One region of the Eubacterium sp. 1001713B170207_170306_E7 genome, then DNA from elsewhere that is predicted to be linked to it. Evidence: a T-box and tRNA genes for the amino acid it is inferred to sense, from the RefSeq annotation. Region 1 holds a T-box; the other regions hold tRNA genes.

Region 1 (6,994 bases):
CAAGGGCCAGTCCGCTGACTACAGTATAGCCCTGTTCCGCCAGGCTCTTTCCGCAATTATAGGCAAAATGATAGCCAATATCCGACGGCACGCGGGTCCCGATAACAGCGGCTCTGTTAACATTGGCAAGAGGCGACAAATCGCCTTTATAATAAATGAGATCCGGACCATCTTCAAAAAGCAGCGCCTTAGGGAAATCTTCGGAATAAGAATTGATTATCTTAATGTCATTTTCTTCACAGCACTTTAAAATTTCATCCGCGCGTTTTCGTGCATCCAAAAAAGTACCGATCGTACTGCCGCGTGAAAAAACGTTCAGAGATATACCGATTTCAACCAACTCTAAAAGGTGGTAGTCGGCCGGATTTTCAACAGATTTTAAAATGGTTTTCACTTTTTTTCGTCCGATGCCCTTCAGCTGGCAAAGTGCTATAATACTGCGGTTTAAATCATTCTTACTCATAATTCTCTTCCCTTCTATTGCTAAGGCAGACGAAGGTGCTGCCTGGTATTTTAAATTCATGCATTAAGACCGGGGCTTAAAAAAGCCCCGGTAAATTTCTGTCAATTGATCTTTATATCATCTTAACGCGATTCGTGAAATCTTTATACGATCTTAACACACTACTATTATACCATATTAATCCCTTAATTGGGCATTAAATCCATTTTTGAGATCAGATAAAATTTCATCCATTACTGGATTGATGTCATCGTCCGTTAACGTTCTTTCAGGATGGCGGAATAAAATCGAATAAGCCAGACTCTTCTTTCCTTTTTCGATCTGTTCTCCCTGGTAAACGTCGAAAAGCTCGACACTTTCCATAATCCCTGCGTCATGGGCTTTAATGGTCGCTTCAATTTTTGAAGCGGGTACATCTTCATCCAGAACCAGAGCAATATCTCTTGAGGAACCCGGATACTTGGGCATTTCAGCAAATTTAATGATATCCTGCTGCAGTTCAGCCATAATATCAAAATCCAGTTCGCAGGCATAGGTACGTTTCGGAAGATCATAGTTCTTGACAACCAGCGGATGGATCTCCCCTACCTGGCCAACAAGGGTATCCCCCACTCTTATTTCCGCTTTTCTGCCCGGGTGATAGAGGTCTGGTCCTGCCAGAATAAAATCATAGCCTGTAATACCGGACCGGTCGAGCAGCAGTTCAACAACGCCCTTAATGTCGAAATAATCAGCATTTCCATAGGAAGAAATGACCAGATGTTTGCGTTCTACAGGCAGCTCTTCCTTATTTGGATTTTTATGATAAGTCTGGGCAAATTCAAAGAAACGGCCTTGAGGATTTTTACGGTTATAGTTTAAACTTACCACTTCCAGCTGGTGGCCCACCAAGGTATTGCGCATAATACTGTTTTCTTCACCAAGCGGATTAATAAGCGGAACCAGATCGTCACCACAGTCCATATTTAAAGCGTTGATACGTTTGACGCTGGTGAAGGAAGTGGTGAGAGTCTGGTAGTATCCGGCGCCAACCAACAGGCCTTGAAGCATATCCTGATATTTCTGTTTAACCGTCTTTCCACCAACAAGAGTGGTACCGCCCATGATGGTGCTGGGAATCCTGTTATAGCCATAAATCCGGGCTACCTCCTCAGCCAGATCTTCAGGGATTTCAAGATCCTGACGATAGTCCGGTACCTTAACCAGGAGGTTACCATCGCCTTTATCCTCAACGGTCAAGAACAGCCTTTCTAAAATTTTAACCACATCCTGGTCCGAAAGATCAATGCCGATGAAGCGGTTGATCCAATCCACATTCACCTCAATCTCACGTGATTCTTCCGGTTTGTGATAAACATCAATCATTCCTTCCAGAACATCACAGGCACCGATCAGGTCAAAGAGATAGGTTGCACGCAGCGCAGCAGTTTCAGCCAGTGCAGGATAAATGCCCTTTTCATAGCGCCCGGAAGCCTCTGTACGCATTCCAAGCTTTTTGGAAGTCAGGCGAATACTTGTTTTATCAAAACACGCGGATTCAAGGACAACATATTCGGTGTTTTCGGTAATTTCAGAATTAGCGCCGCCCATAATCCCCGCGACTGCCACAGGATATTTACCGTTGGTGATCATCATCATAGATTCATCAATGGCACGTTCTTTATCATCCAGTGTGACGACCGTTTTTTCTTGATTTCCGGTTTTTACCACAATCTCGTTAGAATTAAGGCTCTTGTAATCAAAGGCGTGAAGCGGCTGGCCAAGCTCCAGCATTACATAGTTTGTGACGTCAACAATATTGTTAATCGGGCGGACACCGCTGTTTAAAAGCTTGAGCTGCATCCAAAGTGGAGAGGGCTCAATCTTTTTAACCTTGAACATTTTGGCTACATAGCGGGGACACAGCTCTGTTTCGACCTTTACACTCAAATGATCTGCAATTTCATTTTTTGTTTCTTTTTTATCATAAAGCTTGACCGGCGCTACTGCCTCGTCAAGCGCTGCCGCAGCTTCGCGGGCAATTCCATAAATAGACTGGCAGTCTCCACGGTTGGCGGTTAATTCCACCTCGATAATACTATCGTCGATCCAGAGCAGCTCACGCACTTCGACTCCCAGCTCAGTGTCTTCGGGCAGAATATAGATGCCATTCTTCACTTCAGGGGTAAACAGATCTGTATTCATTCCCAGCTCTTCCACAGAGCACATCATGCCATAAGACATAATACCGCGGAAATCGGTGCGGCTCATCTTATGTCCGCCTGCAACCACGGAGTTTTCAACCGCAACCGGGACAACGGCTCCTTCAAAAACATTGGTTGCGCTGGTGACAATGGTCAATGGCGACGCAGCTGCCACGTCAATCTGACAGACGACCAGCTTATCAGCATCCGGATGTTTTTCAATTTTTACAATTTTACCTGTGATAACACCGGAAACTTCTTCCGAAACCGGATCAATGGTTTCCACCTTTGTACCGGACATTGTCAGGATATCCCCAAAAGCTTTGGGGTCCTGTTCGATTTTCACATATTCTTTTAACCAGTTGAGTGATACTAACATATGGGGCTCCTCCTATTTGAATTGTGTCAGAAAACGCATGTCGTTTTCGAAAAGCAGACGTAAGTCGTTGATGCCGTATTTGGTCATGGCTACCCGCTCAAGGCCCATACCAAAAGCAAAGCCGCTGTAAACATCAGGATCAATGCCGCAGTGGCGCAGCACATTCGGGTGTACCATGCCACAGCCCAGAAGCTCAATCCATCCGCTGTTGCCGCACACCTTACAGCCGGTGCCCCCGCATTTAAAGCAGGTAACATCCATTTCTGCGCTTGGCTCCGTGAAATAGAATTGATGCGGACGGAATTTCGTCTGGACATTTTCACCAAAAAGCTTTTTGGCAAACATATCCAGGGTTCCTTTTAAGTCAGCCATTGTAATCCCTCTGTCAATGACAAGCCCTTCCATCTGATGAAATACCGGTGAATGCGTCGCGTCGATTTCGTCAGCGCGGTAAACGCGGCCCGGCGAGATTACCCGCAGCGGCGGCTTTTCATCCATCATAACACGAACCTGAACCGGTGACGTCTGAGTTCTTAAAACGACCGCATCATCATCGTAATAAAAGGTTTCCTGCAAATCCCGGGCAGAATGCTCCTGGGGCATGTTAAGATAATCAAAATTGTATTTGGACCACTCAATTTCAGGTCCTTCGGCAATGGAAAAACCCATTCCCATAAAGATTTCTTCCAGATCATTGATAATAATACTTAGAGGGTGCAAATTGCCCTCTGATGGTTTTTTGCCGGGCAGTGAGACATCCAGCTTTTCTTTTTCAATGGCAGCCATCATTTCGGCTGTTTCCAGCGCTTCCTTTTTTCCAGCCAGCCCGGTTTCAATCTCTTCACGAACCTCGTTGGCCAGCTTGCCAATAACAGGGCGTTCTTCTTTGGAAAGCTTACCCATTCCCTTTAAGGCCGCGGTTAAAACACCCTTTTTACCAAGGTATTTTACACGGATGTCATCGAGTGATTTCATATCGCTGACAGTTTTCAGATCTTCCAAACAATTTTCTCTGATGCGGTTTAATTCCTCTTGCATTTTTATCTCCTTCTTCGTAATAACATTTTTATCGGATCGCGGCTATAAAATAAAAAAGCCCTTCATGCAAAATTGCATAAAGGACGAATAAACTCCGCGGTACCACCTTTGTTGCCGCCGCCCGTTTGGCCCGGCCCCTCACGTATAACGTCACGTTAACGCTGACCACTACAAGCACTTCCATGCCTTGGCAGTCAAAACTCAGGAGGGAACTTCAGTAGCACTGTTCACCAAAACCCTCTCAGCCGCTGGGGTTTTCTCTCTGTAAGTGAGCGGCGTGCCGCCTACTTTCTCCATCATCGTCTTTATCTTATTTTTTTATTTGTGAATCGCCCGTGCAATATCATACATTAAAATACCGGCGGCCACCGAAACATTTAAGGATTCAGCGTGTCCGTACATGGGCAGCTTGTATAAAACATCACACAGATTTTCCAGAGTCCTGGACATTCCCTTTGACTCATTGCCAAGCACAATACCAACTGACGTCTGTGCGGCCAGAGAAGCTTCCAGATTCGTATTTCCCTGAAGCGAAGTACCAACCATGCGGACGCCCTGCTCTTTAAGAGAGAGCACAGTCTCTTCCAGATCACAGCTTTGAAGAACCGGTAAATGAAACACTGAACCCATGGCTCCCCGCAGTACTTTTTCATTGTAAATATCTGCCGTTTTTAGTGAACAGACAATCCCGTCAAAACCAGCGGCATCCGCTGTTCGTATAATGGTTCCAACATTGCCTGGATCCTGCACATCATCTAATATAACATAAGTTGGATAATTTTTCCCGCTTTTTTTGCATTTATCTTCAAATTTTTTTTCTGAGACGTCAAATTTTCGGGCTGTACATAAAACACCCTCCGGCATTTTTAAAGCGGACATCGCTTCAAAAACGCCGAAATCAACCATGGTTACAGGAATACCAGCGTCTTCCAGGCGTTTTAACGCTGCTTTTGCCGTCTCCCTTAACCCTTCAAGCCACTGCGGCGTTACATAAACTGAAGTGATATCCACCTTCCAGGCTTCCGCTTCTATAAATAGCTTGGTGCCCTCCAGAATAAACAGCCCTTCTCGGTCTCTGTTTTTTTTCTGTTTCAGCCTGATAACACTTTTAACCGCAGCATTTTGACGGGAGGTGATCAATTCTTCTGTCATCATTTTAATTTCCAGCCTGATAGAGACGGGTTACATCGTTTATATCAGCGTTGTCACCAATAACGACCAGCTTGTCACCGGACCGGATAATGTCTGTCGCCACCGGAGATACGTTCAAATGATCCTGAGAGCGGATGGCAATGACGTTGAGTCCATATTTCGTACGCATATCTAAAGACTCCAACGCCTGATTTTCCCATTTATGCAAAGCGTCAACCTCAACAATCGAATGATCTGTATCCAGCTCCAGGGCGTCGATAAAATCGCCGGAATAAAGACTGTGTCCAACACGCTCGCCCATATCCCGCTCTGGAGAAAAGACCTTTTTAACCCCCAGCTTGAGCAGAACCTTTTCATGCTGTGCGTTATTCGCCTTTCCGTAAATCTCCTGAATCCCGAGCTCCTGCGCGTTGACAACGCCCATAATGCTGCTGTTAATATCCGAGGTAATGGAAATAATAACGGCATCGACATTTTTTAACCCGATGGACTTCAGAGCATTAATATCTGAGACGTCGGCCTGAACTGCGTAGGTGACATAGTTGGCAATATTCTGTACCTTCTCCTCATTTTTATCAACAACGATCACATTTGATCCCAACTCACTTAAAGTAATGGCAAGCGCTTCGCCAAAACGGCCAAGCCCCAGAATAGCAAATTGTTTTTCCTTCAATTTATGCTCCTTTTAACCGATCAAGACATTGCCCTCAGGCAGCTTGAACTGGCCTTTATTCTCAAGTTCTTTTCTTTCTTTTCTGGTAATAACATATGCGATCGTCAACGGACCGACACGACCAATAAACATTGTAATAATCAGCGCCACTTTGCTGAAGGCATGGAGCTGCGGTGTTAAATCGCAGGTAAGCCCAACTGTGGAATAAGCCGAAAACACCTCAAAGGTAACTGCCATGGGGTCCGCCCCGGGTTCACAGACCATTAAAACCATAATGATAGCGATGATAATCGAAATACCGATGGTCAGTACACAGGCGGCCCGTTTAATGGTAATCTCAGGGATGCGCCGTTTAAAGCAGGTGACATCCTTGCGACCCATAAGCTCGGTAAACAGCGTGATCGCCATCATGGCCACGGCCGTGGTTTTAACTCCGCCGGCTGTTGATCCGGGCGATCCGCCGATAAACATCAGCACAATGGTCAGCACCTTGGAAACTGGGTTAAGCCCTGTCTGACTTATGGTGTTAGAGCCGGCAGTACGCGGTGTAACAGACTGGTAGAAAGCTGCGTAAATCTTGCCATACCATGGCAGTCCACCCATTGTTTCAGGATTGGCATGCTCAAAGATATAAAACAATATTGCACCACCCAGCACTAAAATCGCAGTGATGCTTAAAACAATTTTAGAATGCATGCTCAGCCGTCTGGTTGTCCGGTAGCTGACAATTTCACTGGTAACAGCAAAGCCAAGTCCACCGACAACAATAAGCGCGCAAACAGTAAAGTTCAACAGGAAATTATTGGCATATCCCGTAAAGCTCTGAAAGCCGCCGATCAGATCAAAACCGCCGTTGCAAAAAGAGGAGATAGAATGCCAGATGCCGAAATAAATCCCCTTTCCCAGCCCATAATCCGGAACAAATACAAAAGATAGCAGCAGTGCTCCGATACCTTCGATCACTAAACAGGAAACAACAATATATTTTGTGAATTTCACAACCCCCTGTACCCTGTCGGAGTTGACAGAGGATTGAATGAGCAGACGATTTTTAATCGTGATGCGTTTACCTGCCAACACAAAAAAAATGGTCATCAGAGACATGA
Region 2 (6,994 bases), 740 kb from region 1:
GAAAAGCGTTAAAAAATACCATCTGCAGAAGGAAACCAGCAAAGGCCCTTCAGACAAGCTTATCAGCGCGGTCGATCCGGTTTACCTGGAAATCGCCAACGATATTATCCGCCTGTCCGAGGAGAAATTCAAGGCTGTGGATACCAATATACTGCTGCCCCTGGCCGACCATATCGCCTTTTCTATTGTCCGTATGAACAGCCAGATGGATCTGTCCAACCCCTTTTCGGAGGATATCCGTCTGCTTTTTGAGGAAGAGTACGCCATTGCCGAAAAGGGAAGGGAGATCATCCGCGAGCGTACCGGCTACAGCATTCCCGACGACGAGGTCAGCTACATTACGCTGTACATCCACTCGGCCCTCAGCGACACGCAGGTTTCCCAGTCTCTCAAAATTCCGGTGATCATCCGGGAAAGCATTGACCGGATCGAGAAGGAATGCGGTGTCGGGATCGACATGGGCTCCTTTGCTTATAACCGGCTTTTGTACCATATTAAATGTATGCTGGCCCGGGTGCACAATAATGAGAAGCTCAACAGCGATATGATCGAATTTACAAAGGAAAAATGCGCCTACTCCTTTGAGGTAGCCGGAGAAATTTGTGAAAAGCTCTCCCGCGAACTGGGTGAGCCGTTTACCGAAAAGGAGGTCAGCTATCTGGCCCTGCATATCGAGCGTATCCGAAGCGCTTAGCAAACTGAGATGACGTGCCGTTTTGGCAGGTCATCTTTTTTATGGCTGAAGGAGCGGGAGCGTGCGCTTGTGTTATCCTGTTCTTTAATATATAATTATTTTTAATCTTTAGAAAAAGGAGTGATTTCATGGCAGTTGACTTTTACCAAAAGCTTCCTGAAGCCATCAAAGCCTATGAGACGGAAGCCGTCAGCCTCCGGCGGACTTTACATAAAATCCCGGAAACGGGCTTTAATGAGCGTGAAACCCAGATGTTTATTATAGATTATCTTGAAAAGCTGGGGTATACTCCAGAAAAGGTCTGTGATACTGGTGTTGTCTTGTTTATTCCAAATTTAAACGGGCTGGACGAGACCATCGCCATCCGCACCGATATGGACGGCCTGGGTGTCACGGAAGAAACCGGGGTGGACTTTGCCTCTGAGCATGAGGGCATGATGCACGCCTGTGGCCACGATGGCCATATGAGCATGGTGCTTCTGGTGGCCAGATATTTAAAAGAACATCCTGAAGCCAGAGTGCGTAATACCCTGCTGGTGTTTCAGCCTGCGGAGGAGGGCCCGGGCGGGGCTGGCCCTATTGTTGAGAGTGGGGTGCTTGAAAAGTATAAAACCAAAGCTATTTTTGGCTACCATCTGTTTCCCTTCGTAGAGGAAGGGCTTATCAGTACAACCCCGGGTCCGATGATGGCAATGACCTCTGAATTTTACATTGATATCCTGGGAAAAAGCGGCCATGCGGCCGATCCGGATCAGGGGATCGATGCCATTGTAGCCACTGCCGACTATATTTCCAGCCTTCAGAAGATCGTGAGCCGGACCGTGAGCCCTAACGACAGCGCTCTGCTGTCCATCGGCACCATAGACGGCGGCACTCGGATGAATATTATTGCCGATAAGGTCAGCCTTTCCGGTACGGTACGATCATTCTCAGAGGATGTCCAAAAGGCCATGAAGCAGCGCATGGTGGATATGGCCAGGGGCATTGAGCAGATGTACCATTGTAAAATTGAGATTAAGTTTGTGGATATGTACCCGCCGGTCATCAATAGCGAGGCTCTGTTCGACCAGATCTGGCCTCTGTGCGGTGAGGCGGATGAAAAGAAGCTGTTTAAAAAGGTGATGCTGGCCGAGGATTTCGCCATGTACCGGAAAGCCGTTCCAGGTGTTTTCATGGGCCTTGGCTCTGGCAGCGAGGGGAAGGGCTATACCCAGAACCTCCACACCCACGGCTTTAATTTTGATGAAAAGGTTCTTCTGAGAGGACTTCAGGTTTATATGAATATTCTTACCAAAGTGGGGGAATATACCCTTTAAAAGAGAGTGAGGAGAAAAGAGAATGTATGAAGAATTTGCACAGGTCTATGACGACCTGATGCGTGAAATCGACTATAAGCAGTGGGGGGATTACGTGTTCCGCCTGCTGCTGAACGCGAAAAGTGAAGTGAAAAGCGTGCTGGAATTTGGCTGCGGCACCGGTAACATTACCAGTGAGCTGGCAAAAAAGGACTATGCAGTAACCGCTGTGGATCTGTCCGAGGAAATGCTGACTGTCGCGGATGAAAAAATCGCCGACCAGGGCCTTTCAAATGTCCGTTTTTTTATGGGGGATATGAGTAATTTTCAGATTGGCGAAGAATTTGACGCCGTGGTCTCCTGCTGTGACAGCGTCAACTACCTGCCGGACCAGGCCGCAGTCCAGAACTTCATTTATTGCAGCCAGGATGCTCTTAAAAGCGGTGGAATGCTGCTCTTTGACATCAATACCCCAGTCAAATTTAAAGAGGTTATAAAGGACAATACCTATGTTTATGATCTGGACAATGTCTATTGCGTGTGGGAAAATGCTCCGGACTTTGAAGCTGGACGCATGGACTACGACCTTTCCTTTTTCATAAAAGAGGAGGACGGCCGATATTCGCGCTATGATGAAAGCCAGAGCCAGTATATTTATACAGTAGAAGAAATTTATCATATGCTCAAGAACGCGGGCTTTATTAATATTAAAATCTACGCTTTTGGCACCTTTCTGCAGGGAAGCAACGAATGCGACCGTGTTCAGTTTGTGGCCGAAAAAAAATAAATTCAAATTTTTTTAAAAATAGTGTGAAAAAGTGTTGACAAAGAGTGCGTGCTGCCGTATAATAATGCACGTACTCAAGTTGATGGTCGCTTAGCTCAGCTGGGAGAGCACCTGCCTTACAAGCAGGGGGTCATAGGTTCGAGCCCTATAGCGACCACCATTTTTTATGTACTGCGGCCTGGTAGTTCAGTTGGTTAGAATGCCAGCCTGTCACGCTGGAGGTCGAGAGTTCGAGTCTCTTCCAGGTCGCCATTTTTTATTGTACATAAACGTGAAAGTATTTATTTTTTTCTGAAAAAGTACTTGACACTATTTGCTTGAGACAGTATAATTAGTACTCGTCACTGCAAGTTTATGCAAGCCCAGATAGCTCAGTCGGTAGAGCAGAGGACTGAAAATCCTCGTGTCGGTGGTTCGATTCCGCCTCTGGGCACCACTTCAATCATTAAGTGGTCAGACAGTGTTAGTAAGTTATTATGCGGAAGTGGCTCAGTGGTAGAGCATCGCCTTGCCAAGGCGAGGGTCGCGAGTTCAAATCTCGTCTTCCGCTCCATTTTAAGGTGCTATAGCCAAGCGGTAAGGCAAAGGTCTGCAACACCTCTATCCCCAGTTCGATTCTGGGTAGCACCTCCAACCTTGAATTTAAGTCGCTGATGTAGCGGCTTTTTTTATTTAAAAAAGAGCCTGTGCAGGCTCTTTACAATTTACTTCGTTTTTGACAAAATGCCGATGGTCGATCTTCTGGGCAGGACAAAGGCTGCGTCCTCCATTGAAACTCCGATTTCGGCCGGATAACCGCCAAATAGACTGAAAAGCTTGGTCTGTTCATCTTTTGGCCAGGATTCGCCCGCGCCGGGAACATAGTCGCAGATATCCGGCCAGCTGGCAGCACTGCGAACCTGCTTTGACACAAAGGCCTTTCCGGCACCTACAAGAAGGTTCATGATGCCGTCCATCATAAAAAGATCCATCTGATCCGTTAAGGAAGCGGCGTAAGCGTCAATCTCCGCGCCGCAGGTCGCGATATAGGCATAAAGGGCATCGCCCTCATCCAGATTTGCCATAAGCTTCGGGCTTGTAAAAGCCGCGCCGTTGATTACGATCTGCGTTTTGTTTTTTTTATCGACAGTGCCGGGGATCACCAGCGCCTTAGGTACCGCGGCAGTATTTGTCTGATCCAGCAGGATCTGCGCCTGGTTTAAAAGCCGTTTGCGATTCCGAAGCTTCAGTGCGTCGTTTAGCGTCTCTAAAGTTATTTCGAAGAGAACAGGGTTAAAGATTTGCCCATTCATAAAAGATCACTTCCTTATTAAATTCTTAATGGCATTATAGCATACCTTTACATTAATATATCCTAAAAGAAAATAATGAAACATCGGTTTTACTTATGTCTGTCCATAAATTTTTTTCAAATATTATTGACATTTTCAAAGTAAAAGAGTAAGATAATATGCAGTTGCTCGTGCGTGAAGTGTCTCAGTGGTATAAACAGAGAAGCCAAATCTGAGATTCGCGTGCCTCGAAAAGGTATGATTTGAGTCGTTTAGTCCGGGGGAGTGACATAAGCAGAAAACGCAGCATGAAACACAAGACAGTAGTTTTAAGCGGAAGTGGCTCAGTGGTAGAGCACTGGCTTCCCAAGCCGGGGACCGCGGGTTCGAATCCCGTCTTCCGCTCCATTATCGTAAAGAAGATGCCTGAAACCCCAGTATCTGATCGGGATTCAGGCTTTTTTATTTGGACTTGAAACGTGGATGGGCCGTGCTCAGTATACTTTTATTAAATTTACATTTAACAGAGTACCTGAATTAATTCTTATATAAGATTTAAAGTTTAGAATAGTGTCTGAATATTATTTTGAAAGGGACTTTGATTTATGAAGAAAAAGGGACGTTCCAGGAAGAAAAAACGATTCAGACCGCTTATCTGGGGCATCGTGTTAATCACAGGGGTCCTTCTTCTTAATTGCAGCTTTATGGCTGGGAGAGGAAATAAAAACAATGACGAATCCCGTGAAGAAGGCCTTTCGTCAGCCGTTGCTGAGTACCGTCCTGTGGTTGCACAGTATGCTTCCGAATATGGGATCGAGGAATATACAGATTATCTACTGGCAGTTATGCAGGTGGAATCCGGAGGAAAGCACGAGGACGTTATGCAGTCCAGCGAATCATTAGGTCTTCCGCCAAACAGTTTAGAGACGGAGGAGTCCATTGACCAGGGGTGCCGCTATTTCGCAAAGCTGCTGAGACTTGCTGCGGAAAAGGGCTGCGATTTTAACACGGTCGTGCAGGCCTATAATTTTGGCGATGATTTCCTTGACTTTATCGCGGAAAACGGCGGCGCCTATACGACTGAGCTGGCCATGGAGTATGCCAGACAGAAATCTGGCGGTGAAGAAGTGGCTTATCTAAACCCCATCGCCTTAAAAGCAAATGGTGGCTGGAGGTATAAGTACGGAAATATGTTTTATGTTCAGCTTGTTTACCAGTACATCTGAGACAGGCCGGAACAGGGTTTTATATAAAAGGAGAAAAAATGAAATTAACACAGGAAGAAAAAGATCGTAATCTGGATGTTTTTTATGTGGATGGGCTGATTGACAGTATTCTCGAGCAAATGCTCACAGAGGTGGATAAGCTGACACCGGAGGAGAGTGTTCATTTTAAAAAGAAGAAAAACTTAATTATTTAGATTGCGGATATGATTAAAATATTTTGTCTGGGGTATAATTATTTCTGAACACACATACCTCTTACTTAAATTAATAAAACTTACTCCCCAACTTTTCCTTTTTTAAAATCCCCGGATCCTTGTGAACCGGGGATTTTTCTGTTTAGAAACATCGGGGAACGAATTAAATTGAAAGCAGCCTGAAATTTCATTAAGCTTCGCTTAAATGTTGCGAATGTCACGGATTTATCGCGAGAAAGGGTGTATATTAAAAAATAACAAAATTAATGGAGGTACTTACAATGAATGAGCGTTTTAAAAATATAGATTTAAAAACAGTATATGCCCTGGCAGATTTGGTTGATTATGCTGAGGGCAGAGTAGAGAGCAGAACCCTTGTACAGAACGACGCCTTGAGTGTTACAGCCTTTTCTTTCCCGAAGGGAGAAGGTTTAAGCACACATGTAGCAGGGGGCGATGCTTTACTCTATGTCATGGATGGAAAAGCAGGAATCACCGTTGGCGATGACTCACAGAAGGCTGTCAGCGCAGGCGAAATGATTATTATGCCAAAGGGAATTCCTCACAGTGTAGATGTCCTTGAAGCTTTTAAAATGTTTTTAGTGGTCGTTCAGTAAATTTTTAAAACCGGCTCCAGGAGGGCCCTTTTTATTTGTCAAAAAATAAAATTTAGAGTATAATGTAATGCTAATGATCTGAGAAAGGAGGAGGTCGGCATGAAGAGTCTAACCATTATGCAGGCTGAGAAGAAGGATGCAGAGGCGCTTTTAAAATACCGTGATGCAATCGGTGTGGAGAGCGAAAATTTGACCTTTGGCAGAGAAGGTTCCGGTATGACACTGGAAGCTCAGAAGGTTTTTATCCAAAGAGCAAGGGAATCTGAAACATCGGTCATGTACGTGGGGAAAATTAATGATGAGATTGTGGCTTTGGGTTCGATCACAGCCTATGATAAGCCGCGCATCCGCCATCGGGGAGAGCTGGGTCTGACCGTCCGTAAGCCGTACTGGAATCAGGGAATCGCCACAAAAATGATGCGGGCCCTGATGGATTTTGCAAAGGAGAGCAGAAGCTGTGAAGTCGTTGAGCTGGAGGTGCGGTCCGATAACCGGGCGGCTATCCATCTTTATGAGAAGTTTGGTTTTAGAACCATTGGCGTCTATGAAAAATTCTTTAAAATTGGAGATCAGTACGCTCCGGCCAATCTGATGACCTGTTATCTATAAGCTGTAGGCGATCTTTTTACGCGGATACTGTCCACGAACGTACCTGCCGTAATATTTGCCAACAGATTCTGCGGCCAGCATGCTTTGGTAATGGCGAAAAGGGACATTAAAATATTCGTATAGATTGCCGTTTTTAAACTGTATATACAGATTACCGTTGTGGTACCCAATGGAATCGACCAGGGTTGAGGTGACAAAATGCATTGACATAAAATTCACGCCCTTTTTTCTCATTATAACATGTGAAGATGAAAAAAGCCACTGACAGGCAGTGGCTTGCGATTATTGCTTTTTCCATTTA
Region 3 (6,994 bases), on a different contig from region 1:
CGTAGGCCGGCTGGATGCTGCGCATGTCGGTCGCGCCTGAGCAGGAGCAGATGGAGACGTCGATCCCCGGTGAGAGCAACTGCGCGTACACGATGCCGGCCAGTGAGATGGCCACATCGTGGATCACCAGACCCAGCAGGCTTGCCGGCCCGGTCAGCCCGGTCAGGCTGCAGGGGCAGAGGATAATGTTCTGCTTTTCCTCGATGGCGGCGGTTAAGTTGTCAAGACATTCCCAGTCGTAGGCAAGGGGTGACATCGGGCAGATGGACTGTCCCATGACAGGCTCGTCCCATACGTCATAAAACTCACGGATAAGGTGGATGGATTTGCGCGCGCTCTGGTACAGGTTTCCGTCCTTTGAGTTCTGCGCCGTGGCCCGGATTCCAACAGAAGGCCATTTGTCGCTGTAGCGGAGCAGCATGGCGATCTGGCCAACGTACAGGTCATCGGCGTCGTTGTCCACAGGGTCAATGACACAGGGGCTCGCGCACTCGTAAAGGTCTGAGGTCTGGGTGAGCTTATACATTTTCACAACGTCATCCACTGTGCCGCTCCGGTACGCGCCGGTCTCGTCATCCAGGATGGTGGGCACCATGCCGAAGGGCGAGGTCGCCGTGATCCGCTTTGGCCCCTGGTTTTCGTAATCATATTTCGGAAGGCTTTCCAGACAGCGTTCCAGAAGCGTCTGGGGGATATAGGCCTTGTCGCCCTCGATCTTCGCGCCGTTTTCCTCAAGGAGCTTCAACGCTTTTTCTGTTCCGAAGGTGATGCCGATTTTTTCTAAAATCTCAATGACCTTTTCATAAATTGTTTCCAAATCCTTTTTTTCGAGAATGTGACTCATTTTTATAACTCCTTATAGGTATTCACCAATGTATTTTTTCGAGCGCGCCCTGCCGTATTCTGTGATGACATAGGTCGATTCCAGAAAGCCGTCCGGGCGTTCCACTGTGTTTGTAATCTCCACAAGGCCCGTCCCCTTAAGAGACATGAGCTGAGCGTCGATTTCCTTTTCGTTACACTGCTTCTCACCCTCGTAAATGGGTGCGATCCGCTCGTAAACCTGCTGTGGATTCAGCCCCTCTGGGCTATCAATAACCTGCTTGATAATATTAAAGCGCATGGGCATAATAATTGCCATTTCTATTTCCCCCTAACTGATATCTCTTAATGAAAGCAGCTCTGACGGCTTGCCGACGACCATGATCGCACCGGAGAGCAGAACAATGATTCCAATGATAAAGGTCGCGGTGATTGAGCTCCCGAGGAAAATCACGGACAGCACTGCCGAAACCAGCGTGTAGATAATATTGAGCGACATGCCCCGCGACGCGCCGCAGACGTTATTACACTTGTAATAGTAAAAATATCCGATCCCTGCGCCAAATCCGGCGATGGCGATAAACACAAAGGCCATGCTGGGCAGTGTGGAAAACAATAAGCCAAAGGCTTTCAGATTAAAGCCGCTGGCGACAAAGGGCAGCACGAACAAAAACATGGTGCCTGACGCAAACTGGCGGATACCAAGGGCGATTTCAGGATCGACAAAATCCATTCCGGAGCAGGAGATAATGCCTTCAAGCGACCAGCCCACAGAGGCGATGACCGCACAGGCGATGCCCAGATAAAAGTTCGGGTAGGCATCCCCCGACGGCGGCGCCCAGCTGACCGTAATGGCCCCGGCGACGCACAGCAGAATACCGCACCAGCCACGCCGAGAAATCTTTTCCTTTAAAAAGATACGGGACAGCACTGCGCCGATGGCCGGGAAGGTCGCGCTGATGGCTACCGGATATACCGGGCCGGCAAAGTAAACGCCCAGCGTAAAGCCTGCCATGGCGATGAGCCCTCCAAAGAGTGAGGCCAGCAGAATAAAACGGCCGGGTTTTGTTTTGACAGAGCGGATATACTCCTTACCCTTTCCGTTTTTCAGGTTCGGGATTAAAACCCATACCCCGGATGAAAAGTCCTGAAGGCAGCCTACGATCATCGGGATCGCACACAGGCCCAGCACCGCACCGCTGCTCAGTGGCTCGGTGCCCATACCCAGCGTCTGGAACATCGGGCTGATACCGTACAGAAGCCCCCCCATGAGTCCCCAGAGCAGTCCCTTTTTTGCAATGGAAAGATTTTTCTGATACAATTTTTCCTTAACGTCCATTTTTCTCCTCCTATTATTTTGAAAAGCGCCTTTTCCGTTTGATATTATCGTGATAATATCAATTAACTAATCTAATATTATCATGATAATATTAGATTGTCAACAAAAAAGAAAATCCTTAAATATTCGATTCCTTTCTCTTGTTGCATGCCCGCACCTCGGCGAAGTCCGACGGCACATACACCCGCACCTCGGCAAACAGTTTTCCGTACTCATCATAATACTGCTCGGACACCTTTAGCAGCACCTCGTCCGAAAAAATCTCCAGGGCGTCACAGACCGCCTCGTTGTCAACAGACACCTCGAGGGTCATTTTCTTCGTCTCCGCGAGCGACAGGATATCCTCGGCGTGGGTCCGGTAATAGGCGCGGGTCTTTTCCGTATTCTTTTCACCGGGCAGGGTGTGCCGGAAGGCGATCCGCACCTGCTCGAGGGCGATCCACTCGTCGTCATCGTTGGCGTAGCGCCTGGTCATCTCAAATACATTGACGCCGTCTCTCTCGCCGAAGGCCGCGTCCAGAATCTCCTCCGCCGAAATGTAGGTATTGAGCACATTGGACAGGCTGTAGCTGAAATGGTATACGCCCCGCTCTGCCGCCTTTACAAAATATCCCACCCGCGGTCTGGACTCGATATAGTTTTCCTCAATAAGGTTCGACAGCGCCTTGCGCAGCGTTACCTTGCTGACATTGTACTGTGCACACAGGCTGTTCTCGCTTTCCAGCTTATAGCCCTCGGGGTAAACGCCCCGCTCGATCTTCTTCTTGAGATCATTCTGTACGCCCTTATAAAGCTTTGTTTCCATTATCTGCTCCATTCTGCACTGAGTTTTACATGCTTCGCGTTATAAAAGGTTTCGCAATAGCCCACCACCCCAAGCTCAATATCGGTCAGGAGCTGAGAAACCATGAGGATTCCGCCGCCCTCGTCCATTCCAAGCTGCCCGGCGGTCTCCTGCCCCGCGGTCTGCGGCGTGACCTTCAAATCAATCTGAACCGAGTAGGGCGAGACACGGTCTGCCAGAATCTCGACAAAGTCTCTGGCCTCCAGCTCTTTCTCGATCAGCGGAAAGCCCGGGTAGTAGGGAATGTATTTTATATCATAACCGATGGGCTGTTTCTTTTCATAGAGCACACGCCTGATTCTGAGCACGCGCGTGTTGGGGTGGATCTTCAGGGTATAGACCAGGTCCTTTGTCGATTCGATCACATCGACATCCACAATGCGGATCTGGTCGATCGCTGCGGTCTCAAAGCTGACCTCGTTAAAAGTCAGGCGGTAGTCGCTGCCGTTTGTTTTCCGGACAAAGTGTCCCTTTCCCTGAACCAGATAGACCAGGCCGTCACGCACCAGCATTTCCAAAGACTTTCGCACGGTCAGCCGGCTCACATTGTAAGTTTCGCACAGGGCGGCCTCTGAGGGAATGGGGTCGTTGGGCTTTAAAACCTCCAGGCTGATCTTTTCCTTTATATCATTTGCTATTTTTTCATAAATCGGTATATCCATTATTTATAACCATTCTCCGCCCATTCGAGGCAATATTCCAGACCTCTTCCTGAGTTTTTGACATAGGCGTCCGCGTAGGCCCCGGCGCTCTCCTGCTCTTTCTGCATGAGTCCGCCCCCGACGATAATCTTGAGCCCGTCGCGCAGGCCCGCGTCATCAATCATCTTCAGTGTTTTTTTAACCTCCGCGGCGGCCGTGGTCAGCAGGCCGCTGAAGCCCAGGATCTCGGGGCGGGCTTCTTTTATTTTTTCGATAAAAACCTCAGGCAGCACGTCCACGCCCAGGTCGATGACGTTAAAGCCGTTAACACAGGCCAGGCCGATGAAAATATCCTTGCCGATATCGTGCAGATCGCCGTGGATGGTCCCGATCAGAATGGTTCCCCGGCTGCCGGGGGCCTCCTTCTGATCCGCCGCGCTGCGCTTGTCCAGCTTCATGACCTCTTTAAAAATAATGCCGGCCATGATCAGATCACCGATGAAGTACTCCTCTTTTTCAAACAGCTCGCCCACGTTGTCCATTCCATTCTGGAGGTACTCCGCGATGTCGCTCATGGGCACGCCTGCGCCGAGGGCTTTTTCTACCAGGCGGATGGTCTTTTTTTCATTCAGGTCTGTGACGCTTTTAATGATGTTTGTTTTTATTTTTTCTCTCGAAATATCTGTATTCATTTTAAATCACCTTTACGCCTAGTATAACTGATTGGCTTTAAAAATACAACTCTGAACACCGCTCCGGCACTTTCCAAAAAATAAAAAATGCCAGACCTGTTGTCTGACTTAATACAAATTCCTAAGTGGTGCCCAGAGGCGGAATCGAACCACCGACAGGCCTTCTTTTCTGGCGGATGCCTGTTACACGCTCTCGCTTTTTCGTCTGAGCGGCCTATATGGTCTGTCTTTCCCAACAAATAAAAAACGCCAGACCTGCTGTCTGACTTAAAACATATTCCTGAGTGGTGCCCAGAGGCGGAATCGAACCACCGACACGAGGATTTTCAGTCCTCTGCTCTACCGACTGAGCTATCTGGGCTTATTGATTTTAAAAAGAAACTGGTGGGCCCTCAGGGACTTGAACCCTGGACCTGCCGGTTATGAGCCGGATGCTCTGACCAACTGAGCTAAAGGCCCTTGATAATCGTTCAGATAAAAAAATGGTCGAGGTGAGAGGATTCGAACCTCCGGCCCCATGGTCCCAAACCATGTGCGCTACCAAACTGCGCTACACCTCGAAACAGAACTCTTACATTATATGATCTTTAAGACTTAATGTCAAGCACTTTTTAAAACTTGTTTTCTAAACCGCGCTGACAGCCGCCGCCTCACTTGACGACTTGCTTATTCTAGCATAATTCTTAAGCTTTCGTCAAGCGTTTTTAACAAAAATTTAAAATAAAAAAACAACCCGTATTATGGCGATACGGGTTGAAGAATATTTACAGGGACGTCTGTTTTAAATCCAGTATTTTATGCGCCACCAGCCATCGCTCAATTTTATTGATGGCGGCCTTGAGCACCAGCATAATGGGATAAATAAGGAACAGCATGGGCAGCAGTACCAGCACAACCTGCCAGTTCGTCGGGTAAAAGGGGATCACCGCGAAGAACGTCGGGAAGAACAGCACCGCGCCCACATAGGCGACTGTCATGGTCCAGAACAGGATGGTCCGCTGGACGTTGAGGGGCTGGCAGACCCCGTAAAGGATAATGAGCCCGGTCACACCGGTCAGCAGACAGGCCATGGTGGACAGCTCGCTGACGCTGAACTGCAGGATATTGCCAATGATCATGACCACCACGATGTTCACCACAATGGTCAGCGCGCCCGGCAGAGCCTTTCTAAGCACAGTCTCCAGGAAATTGCCGGAGAGCCGGTTTTTATTGGGCTCCAGAGCCAGGAAAAAGGCCGGCACTCCGATGGTCACGGTGCTGATCAGGGTGAGCTGGATCGGAACAAAGGGGTAGGCCTCGCTGGCCACGATCACGATGATGGCCAGCAGGAAGGAGTAGATGGTTTTGACCAGGAACAGCGATGCCGCGCGGCTGATATTGTTGATGACCCGGCGACCCTCCATGAGCACCTTGGTCAGGCTGGAGAAATTGGAATCCAGCAGCACCAGCTGTGACACCTGGCGGGCAGCGTCGCTCCCTGCGGCCATGGCGATGCTGCAGTCCGCGTCGCGCAGGGCCAGCACATCGTTGACGCCGTCGCCGGTCATGGCCACCGTATGGCCCGCCGCCTTGAGGGCGTTGACCAGCACCCGCTTCTGACCCGGAGTTACGCGGCCGAAAACCGTGTATTTGAGGGCTGCCGCCGCCACGGCCTCATCGGTCTCGAGGGTGGTGGCGTCCACGCAGTTCTTAGCATCCATCAATCCTGCCCGGCAGGCCACCTCGGACACGGTCAGCGGGTTGTCGCCCGAGATCACCTTGATGGCGACGCCCTGGCCCGCAAAGTATTCCAGGGTTTTTTTGGCCTCCTTGCGGATTTTATCCCCCAGCAGCAAAAACGCAATGACCTGCACATCCCCGGGCAGGCCGCTGTCGCCGGTGAAGGGGCTGTCGGAATGGACGAGCACCAGCACGCGGTTGCCCTCCGCGGCGTAGCCCTCGACCTTATCCCGGTAGGTGTCATAGCCGTCTTTCAGGACAAACTCCGGCGCGCCAATCACGTAGGTTCCCTGCGCCTCAAAGCTGACACCGCTCCACTTGCGGGCCGAGGAAAAGGGCACGGTTTTCACTGCCCGCCATTTGGGGGCCTCGCCGTTAAAGCTGTCCTTCAGAGCCTGGAAGGTGGAGTTGTCATCGGTCAGGGTATTCACCATGGCGCGCAGGGCCTTGGCCGGATCCTTGGCGTTATTGACCAGATCAATGGATTTGACCTCCATGCTGCCCTCGGTGATGGTGCCGGTTTTATCCAGGCAGAGCACATCGACCCGGGCCAGGGTCTCGATGCAGTACAGCTCCTGAACCAGGGTCTTGTAATGCCCGAGCCGGATAACCCCCACCGCCAGGGCCACGCTTGTCAGAAGCACCAGCCCCTCGGGGATCATGCCGATCAAAGCCGCTACGGTGGTGACAATGGCGTGATTGACGCCCAGGTTCAGCCCGAAGATCTGCCGCAGCAGAAGCAGGACGCCGATGGGCACAATGGTGATCCCGATCACCTTCATGATCAGGTTTAAAGCCCGCATGATCTCTGAGTTGGGCCTGCGCATCTGCTTGGCCTGGGCGGCGATTTTGGTGGCGTAGTTGTCCTCGCCCACCTTATCCACCTGCACGTAGGCCTGTCCGGCCACCACAAAGCTGCCGGACAGCAGGGTGTCGC

What was found. The T-box of region 1 lies ahead of pheS (phenylalanine--tRNA ligase subunit alpha). A T-box ahead of a tRNA ligase gene usually reads a tRNA of that ligase, here a tRNA-Phe.
Region 2: it has a tRNA-Phe gene. The T-box ahead of pheS (phenylalanine--tRNA ligase subunit alpha) is inferred to sense a tRNA for this amino acid. The anticodon was not compared.
Region 3: it has a tRNA-Phe gene. The T-box ahead of pheS (phenylalanine--tRNA ligase subunit alpha) is inferred to sense a tRNA for this amino acid. The anticodon was not compared.

The regions. Positions count from the first base shown of each region.
Region 1 is NZ_JADMVE010000001.1:912,621-919,614, forward strand. It holds gene I2B62_RS04510 (DNA-processing protein DprA) at 1-463, opposite strand, end outside; gene pheT (phenylalanine--tRNA ligase subunit beta) at 641-3,025, opposite strand; gene pheS (phenylalanine--tRNA ligase subunit alpha) at 3,038-4,063, opposite strand; T-box leader at 4,140-4,372, opposite strand; gene I2B62_RS04525 (RNA methyltransferase) at 4,382-5,218, opposite strand; gene I2B62_RS04530 (TrkA family potassium uptake protein) at 5,220-5,888, opposite strand; gene I2B62_RS04535 (potassium transporter TrkG) at 5,901-6,994, opposite strand, start outside.
Region 2 is NZ_JADMVE010000001.1:170,856-177,849, forward strand. It holds gene I2B62_RS00845 (PRD domain-containing protein) at 1-694, shown strand, start outside; gene I2B62_RS00850 (M20 family metallopeptidase) at 823-2,010, shown strand; gene I2B62_RS00855 (class I SAM-dependent methyltransferase) at 2,033-2,776, shown strand; tRNA gene I2B62_RS00860 (tRNA-Val) at 2,861-2,936, shown strand; tRNA gene I2B62_RS00865 (tRNA-Asp) at 2,952-3,028, shown strand; tRNA gene I2B62_RS00870 (tRNA-Phe) at 3,137-3,212, shown strand; tRNA gene I2B62_RS00875 (tRNA-Gly) at 3,255-3,329, shown strand; tRNA gene I2B62_RS00880 (tRNA-Cys) at 3,336-3,409, shown strand; gene I2B62_RS00885 (hypothetical protein) at 3,481-4,068, opposite strand; tRNA gene I2B62_RS00890 (tRNA-Gly) at 4,381-4,455, shown strand; gene I2B62_RS00895 (lysozyme family protein) at 4,653-5,273, shown strand; gene I2B62_RS00900 (hypothetical protein) at 5,312-5,467, shown strand; gene I2B62_RS00905 (cupin domain-containing protein) at 5,749-6,084, shown strand; gene I2B62_RS00910 (GNAT family N-acetyltransferase) at 6,184-6,693, shown strand; gene I2B62_RS00915 (KTSC domain-containing protein) at 6,688-6,903, opposite strand; gene I2B62_RS00920 (YjzC family protein) at 6,976-6,994, opposite strand, start outside.
Region 3 is NZ_JADMVE010000002.1:508,103-515,096, reverse strand. It holds gene I2B62_RS07760 (trimethylamine methyltransferase family protein) at 1-844, opposite strand, end outside; gene I2B62_RS07755 (hypothetical protein) at 857-1,141, opposite strand; gene I2B62_RS07750 (DMT family transporter) at 1,154-2,161, opposite strand; gene I2B62_RS07745 (GntR family transcriptional regulator) at 2,280-2,966, opposite strand; gene I2B62_RS07740 (GntR family transcriptional regulator) at 2,966-3,667, opposite strand; gene I2B62_RS07735 (cobalamin-dependent protein) at 3,667-4,338, opposite strand; tRNA gene I2B62_RS07730 (tRNA-Phe) at 4,624-4,699, opposite strand; tRNA gene I2B62_RS07725 (tRNA-Ile) at 4,721-4,797, opposite strand; tRNA gene I2B62_RS07720 (tRNA-Pro) at 4,822-4,898, opposite strand; gene I2B62_RS07715 (cation-translocating P-type ATPase) at 5,103-6,994, opposite strand, start outside.